2 linked regions of the Candidatus Thiodictyon syntrophicum genome follow. The protein of the gene in region 1 interacts with the protein of each later gene in a pairwise test. Links are inferred from orthologs where the notes say so. Each region holds a gene or a part of one and is shown on either strand. Other genes may lie near its edges.

The links. The genes of interacting proteins can lie anywhere in the genome.
Region 2: the proteins of recO (region 1) and recR interact in binary tests that used the Escherichia coli proteins (3 or more experiments, as listed by UniProt). The link is inferred for Candidatus Thiodictyon syntrophicum from one-to-one orthologs.

Annotation. Positions count from the first base shown.
Region 1 is NZ_CP020370.1:5,645,897-5,649,612, reverse strand. What follows is about bases 360-3,343. They hold recO (DNA repair protein RecO), read left to right. Parts: upstream 360-1,461; coding sequence 1,462-2,226; downstream 2,227-3,343. Other genes in these bases: pdxJ (pyridoxine 5'-phosphate synthase), read left to right, coding at 2,454-3,209; era (GTPase Era), read left to right, coding at 360-1,206. Also shown: rnc (ribonuclease III), read left to right, coding at 1-311; more of era, read left to right, coding at 304-359; THSYN_RS24040 (glucose-1-phosphate adenylyltransferase family protein), read left to right, coding at 3,383-3,716. UniProt on the Escherichia coli protein: Involved in DNA repair and RecF pathway recombination.
Region 2 is NZ_CP020370.1:3,763,369-3,766,687, reverse strand. The notes cover bases 366-3,319. They hold recR (recombination mediator RecR), read left to right. Parts: upstream 366-1,521; coding sequence 1,522-2,118; downstream 2,119-3,319. Other genes in these bases: minC (septum site-determining protein MinC), read left to right, coding at 2,893-3,319; THSYN_RS15740 (histidine triad nucleotide-binding protein), read left to right, coding at 2,176-2,520; THSYN_RS15750 (YbaB/EbfC family nucleoid-associated protein), read left to right, coding at 1,171-1,494; dnaX (DNA polymerase III subunit gamma/tau), read left to right, coding at 366-1,100. In the rest of the region: more of dnaX, read left to right, coding at 1-365. UniProt on the Escherichia coli protein: May play a role in DNA repair. It seems to be involved in an RecBC-independent recombinational process of DNA repair. It may act with RecF and RecO.

The DNA.
Region 1 (3,716 bases):
AATTCAATCGGGCGCGCACCGTGGTTCTGAACCTCTTTCGTGCCTCGCTGGCGCAACTCAACGACGCGCACGCGAGCAAGGACCCCAAGACCCGACTACAGGAACTCCTGCAGGCGCGCCGCCGCCCCATCCCCGAGTATGAGGTGTTGACGGTCGGCGGCACCCAGCACGCCCAGAGCTTCACCGTCAGTTGCGTTCTGCCGGATGACGGGCGTCTGAGTCGGGGTGAGGGCAGCAGTCGACGGCGCGCTGAACAGGCCGCTGCCGAGGCCATGCTCATTCAATTTGAAGGACAGGTCGCCCATGGCTGATCCGGCATTGACGCGCTGCGGCTACGTTACGCTCATCGGGCGGCCCAACGTGGGCAAGTCCACGCTGCTCAATCGTATCCTGGGCCAGAAGCTGGCCATTACCTCCCACAAGGCGCAGACCACCCGCCACGCGATCCTGGGTATCAAGACCAGACCCGAGGGTCAGATCCTGTTCGTCGATACGCCGGGTATCCATCGCCGCGGCGAGGGTGCGCTCAATCGCTATCTCAACCGGGCCGCCCGCACGGCCATCGGCGATACGGACCTGGTACTGCTGGTGGTCGAGGCCCTGCGTTGGACCGACGAGGACGCACTGGCCCTGGAGGCCCTGACCACTGCCGCGCTGCCCGCCATTGCGGTGATCAACAAGGTCGATGGGATACCCGACAAGTCGGTCCTGTTGCCGTACCTGGAGACGCTGGCAGCGCGCTACGGGTTCCGGTCACTGGTGCCGGTCTCCGCCGCTCGCGGCGACGGGATCGAGGCCCTGGAGCGATCGGTGATCGCCGCCCTGCCCGAGGGTGAGTTCAAGTACCCGCAGGACCAGATCACGGACCGCTCGGAGCGCTTCTTTGCCGCCGAACTGCTGCGTGAGCAACTGGTCCAGCGCTACGGTGAGGAGTTGCCCTATCGCACCACGGTGGAGATCGAGCGCTTTGAAGCGGTGGACGGGCGTTACCGGATCAATGCCCTGATCTGGGTCGAGCGCCCGGGGCAGAAGGCGATCCTGATCGGCCGCGGCGGCGAGGCCATGAAGGCGACCGCCACCCAGGCGCGCCTGGAGATGCAGAAGCTCTTCGGCTGCTCGGTGCACCTGGAGGTCTGGGTCAAGGTCAAGAAGAGCTGGTCCAGCGACGAGGCGGCCCTTGCGCGGCTGGGTTATCGCGACGGGTAAAGCCTGCGTGCGGGCCGGCAGTAACGAGTCGAGAACAAGTTAAACGCAGACACCATCGTTGTCGTTGTCGTTGTCGTTGTCGTTGTCGTAATCGTAATCGGAGAAGCGATGCAATTCGGGGCACTACGATAATGTCGACAACGACAACGACAACGACAACGACAACGACAACGACAACGACAACGACAACGACAGCGGCGCAAAGAGCGTCCTCTATTGGTATGAAGCCGTGCCTCGCCCTACTGGTGTTCCAACGTGGCTGCGCGTCGTGACGCTGGTCTGTTGCGCGCGCTGGTCCTGCATCGGCGTGACTATGGCAACACCAGCCTGTTGCTGGATCTGTTCGCCGCTGGTGTCGGTCGGTTCCCGGCCATCGCGAAGGGGGCTCGCCGCGGCCGCAGCCCCGCAAGCGCCTTGCTGCAACCCTTTGCACCTATCTGGATCGGCGTGGTGGGGCGCGGCGAGGTGCTGACCCTGACGGGCTGCGAGGCGGCCGGGCGCCCCTTCGCCCTGGGCGGGCGGGCCCTGCCGTGCGGCTTTTATCTGAACGAGGTGCTGCTGCGTGTGCTCGGCCGCCATGACCCCCAGGACGCGATTTTTGCCTTCTATCACGCCGCCCTGGGCCAATTGGCCGCCGGGGAGGACCTGGACTCGGTGCTGCGTCGCTTCGAGCTGCGCCTGCTGGAGGCCCTGGGCTATGCGCCCGGCCTCGACCTGGTGGCGGACGGCGGCGTGGCGGTGGAGCCCGACCGTCACTATCTGGTCGAGCCTGGGCGCGGCACCCGGGCGGCCGCGGCCGACGCGCCGGGTGAACGGGTCTGCGGCGCGACCCTACTCGCGCTCGCCCGCGGCGAGACGCTCGGGGTCGCGCAGGCCCGTGAGGCGCGCGCCCTGTTGCGGCGCCTGCTCGAACCCCATCTTGGCCCCAAGCCGCTGAAGAGCCGTGAACTCTTCCGGCGCTGGCAGGGGCGGGCAAGGGCAGAATCTTGTCCGCAAACGAACGCAAATGAACGCAAATAGGTTCCCGATGATGAGGCTGTCGTTATTGGCGCGGGCCTTGCTCCAGCCAGACGGCGGCTGCCAAGGGGATCGGAACTGACCCCTGCATCCGTAGAGAAGGCCAACTGAACGCAAGGGGAACGACCCGCGGACCTGTAGGTCCGGGATCACTGATCTTATTTGCGTTCATTTGCGTTCATTTGCGGACCAATCTCGTCTCTATTTTCGCGCGCATGAGGGAGGCACTGATGAACACCATAGCACCGCCCGAGGTCCTGCTCGGGGTCAATATCGACCACGTCTGCACCATCCGGCAGGCGCGGGGGACCCGCTATCCGGAGCCGATCCAGGCGGCCCTGGTGGCGGAGCAGGCGGGGGCCGACCTCATCACCCTGCACCTGCGCGAGGATCGCCGACACATCCAGGACCGGGACGTGGAACTGCTGCGCAACATCCTGGTGACCCGCATGAACCTGGAAATGGCCGCCACCGCGGAGATGGGCCGCATTGCCGCCCGATTGCGCCCGCCGGACTGCTGCCTGGTGCCGGAGCGGCGCGCCGAGTTGACGACCGAGGGCGGTTTGGACGTGGTCGGTCAGCGGGCCGCGCTGACCGACTTCTGCGCCATGCTGGCGGAGGCCCGGGTGCGGGTATCGCTCTTCATCGATCCGGACCCGGCGCAACTGGAGGCGGCCCACGCGGTGGGGGCGCCGGTCGTGGAGATCCACACCGGGCGCTACGCCGATGCCCAGGCGCCGCAGGAGCGGACCCTGGAGTTCGAGCGCATCCGTTGCGCGGTGGAACTGGGGCTTGAGCTCGGACTCCAGGTCAATGCGGGTCACGGTCTGGATTACCACAACGTCAAGGCCGTGGCCGCCATCCCCGGGGTCCGCGAGCTCAACATCGGTCACGCCATCGTGGCGCGTGCCCTGTTCTGCGGCCTGGATCAGGCCGTGCGGGACATGAAGCGGGTCATCGACGCCGCGGTGGCGCGCGCGACCTGAGCCATGCCTTCACCCATCGCGGGATAAGAAAGTTACTCTCACGCAGACACGGAGCCACAAAGAAAGAACGTTTTCTCCGTGGTTCCGTGTCTTTGTGAGAGGATTCAAGGAATATGGGTAACGACAGCGGCCGCAGCCGGTGCGTCAATCCTCAAGAAGAGTAAGAGTCCGCCATGTCTTTTGACACCCTGACCCTGGTCCTTGCCGCCAACCGCGGCACCGGACTCGAACCGCTGACCATCGATCGGCCCAAGGCCGCCGTGCCCTTCGGCGGCAAGTACCGGGTCATCGATTTCACGCTGGCCAACTGCCTGCACTCGGGTCTGCGCCAGGTCCTGGTGCTCACCCAATACAAGAGCCACTCGCTGCACAAGCACCTGCGCGATGGCTGGTCCATCTTCAATCCGGAACTGCGCGAATTCATCACCGCGGTGCCGCCCCAGCAGCGCGAGGGCCTCAACTGGTACGGCGGCCCCTTCGACGCCATCCGTCAGAACCGCTATCTGG
Region 2 (3,319 bases), 1.9 Mb from region 1 along the record:
CCGCCCTGGCCCTGCTCGCCCGGGCGGCGGACGGGAGTATGCGCGATGGGCTCAGTCTGCTCGATCAGGCAATCGCCTACGGCGCCGGCCAGGTGGTCGAGTCCGAGGTGCGGGCCATGCTCGGCACCGTGGGCGCGGACCTGACCTTCAACCTGGTGGAGGCCCTGGCCGACGCCGACGGCACACGGCTGCTGGCCGAGGTCGAGCGGGCCGGCGCCTTCACCCCCGACTTCGGCGAACTGCTGCGCGAGCTGATCGGCCTGCTGCACCGCCTGGCCCTGTTTCAGCAGGTCCCCGAGACGCTCGCGGCCGACGACCCGGAGCACGCGCGCCTCACGGCCCTGGCCGGGCGGATCGGCGCGGCGGACCTCCAACTCTATTACCAGATCGCACTCACCGGCCAGGCGGATCTGGCCCTGGCCCCGGACCCGCGCGCCGGGCTGGAGATGGTCCTGCTGCGCGCCCTGGCCTTTCGGCCCGGGGAGGGCCTCGTGGGTGCGGGGAGGCCTGCAGCGGCCGGGGGGCCCCGCACGGGCGAGACGCCGGGGGCGCCAGCCAGGGGCGCGCACCCGGCCGCTGCCGCCCTGGCCGCTGCCGCTGCTGCGGCCGGCGGGGGCAGCGAGTCGGGTGCAGGGCCGGTCCCGGCCGAGACGCGGGGGCCGGACCGATCCGAGCCGCCCCCGCCGTTGGATCGGTCCCCTGCACCGGCACCCTTGACCGACACGGCCGACTGGCATCGGTTGGTGGACCGGCTGGGGGTCGGCGGAATCGCCAGCCAACTCGCCCACCACTGCGGCTTCATCGCGCTTGGCGAGGGTCGCTTGACCCTGAGCCTGGACCCGGGGGCGGAGCAGTTGCGCTCCGCGGGGACCGAGGAGCGCCTGCGCGCCGCCCTGGAGGGTGCCCTGGGCGGCCCCCTGCGCCTGGAGATCCGCATCGCCCGCCCGCAGCAGGAGACCCCGGCGCAACGGCGCACCCGGGAGCAGGACGCCCGCGCTCAGGCCGCGCAGGACACCCTGGCGGCCGACCCGGTGGCCCGGCGCCTGCGTGATCAATTCGACGGCCAGTGGGTCCCGGGCAGTATCGAGCCCCTGGACTGACCGTGCCCTATCTCGTCAACCCGGCGACGCGGCCGTGCGGCCGCCGTGGCCTACCTGGAGGCAGTGTATTGTGAAAGGCGGAATCGGCGATCTGTTGAAGAAGGCGCAGCGGATGCAGGAGGAGATGAAGAACGCCCAGGAGCGGCTCGCCCAGGAGGAGGTCGTGGGTGAGTCCGGCGGTGGCATGGTGAAGATCACCATGAACGGCCAGCACCTGGTCAAGCGGGTAGAGATCGACCCCACCCTCCTGGGGGACGACAAGGACATGCTGGAGGACCTGCTGGCCGCCGCCTTCAATGGCGCGAGCCAGCGCGTAGCCGAGAAGGCGAAGGAAAACATGGCCGAGCTGACCGCGGGTCTGCCCTTGCCCCCCGGCTTCAAGCTCCCTTTTTAACTGACGGTTTGCGGATCGGCGTCACCCATGGCCCAGCGCACCCTGCTCAATCAGTTGATCGAGGCCCTGCGCTGTCTGCCGGGGGTGGGCCCCAAGTCCGCGCAGCGCATCGCCTTCCACCTGCTGGAGCGGGACCGCGAGGGCGGCAGTCGGTTGGCGCGGGTGATGGCCGAGGCCATGACCCGCATCGGTCGCTGTCGCCGCTGCCGGACCCTGAGTGAGCATGAGCTGTGCGGACTCTGCGCCAATCCCAACCGCGACCCCGGCCTGCTGTGCGTCGTGGAGCAGCCCTCGGAGATCGTGGCCATCGAGCAGGCCACCGACTACCGCGGGCAGTATTTCGTCCTCGGTGGGCGGCTCTCCCCCCTGGACGGCATCGGTCCCGAGGACCTGGGGCTGGGGCTCCTGGAAGAGCGCCTGCGCGAGGGTCTGGTCAGTGAGGTGATCCTCGCCATCAGCCCGACTGTGGAGGGCAGCGTCACGGCGCAATACATTGCCGAGTGCGCCGCGCAGGGCAACGTCAAGGTGACCCGCATCGCCCACGGCGTCCCCTTGGGCGGCGAACTGGAATACGTCGACGGCGGCACCCTGGCCCTGGCCTTCACCGGCCGGCGCGCACTGTGACCAGCAGGCACGCTTTTCGATGCTATCCACTAATGACCGACCACTGACGACCAGCCCATGACTGATACCATTTTCGGCAAGATTGCCCGCGGCGAGATCCCGGCGGACCTGGTCTACGAGGACGAGGACGTGGTCGCCTTCCGTGACTTGAGCCCCCAGGCGCCGGTCCACCTGCTGGTGATCCCGCGCAAGCCCATCCCGACGCTCGATGACGCCCAGCCCGAGGACGCGCAATTGCTCGGTCGGCTGCTGCTGGCCGCGGCCAAGGTGGCGCGGGCGGCCGGGATCGCCGAGAGCGGCTATCGCGCGGTGTTGAATTGCAACGCGGGCGGAGGGCAGGTCGTGTTTCACCTGCACCTGCACGTCCTGGGCGGACGGCCCTTCACGTGGCCGCCGGGCTGACCGTGGTGCCGCCCATCGCCGACGCGGGTCGCGGCACGGCCGGGGTCATGGTTCCGGCCACACCGCGTCGTAGGGCGGAATCATGATCAAGGCCCGCGGGACTATGCCGCCCGGGTGGCAACGGGTAGCATTGGCATCCGGTCGATCCGGTTGGGTGGTGCGCCCGGGCGCCGAGCGGGCAGGGGCGCCACTGCCGCAACGGCCGCTGGGGACACCTATGACCCACGCCGGCGCCGGGCATCGAATCGCACCGGTGGGCCGCGGCGTCGCACCGGACCCGCGGTCGCGAGTTCGGCAGTGCCGGACGCGGGACCTGACAGCAGCCAACCAGACAGGAGGGCCAGGGGGTCGCCGACCCCCGCGCCAAGACCAATGGCAGTGAATTCCAGACCCCCGGCGGGCGAGGCGCCCCCCGCATTCGAGCTCAAGGCGGCCGGTTTCACCCTGCCCGTCATCCGCCTGTTGAACGGTGACATGGAGGCCGTAGCCGAGCAGATCGGGGCCAAGGTGGAGCAGGCGCCGGACTTTTTTCACAACACCCCGGTGGTGATCGACCTCGGGGCCTTCCCGGAGTGGGCGGGGGAGGTCGAGTTCCCGCTGCTGGTGGGCCTGCTGCGCGGCTACGGGATGATCCCCTTCGGCGTGCGCGGCGGGAGCAAGTCGCAGCACGCCGCGGCGGAGGCGATGGACCTGGCCGTCCTGGGGGAGGCCTATTCGCGTTCCGCCAAGGCCGCACCGGCCGCGGCGTCGGCCGGCGCGGCGGCGCCCGAGGCGGGCCACGGCGCGGCGCCGACCTTTA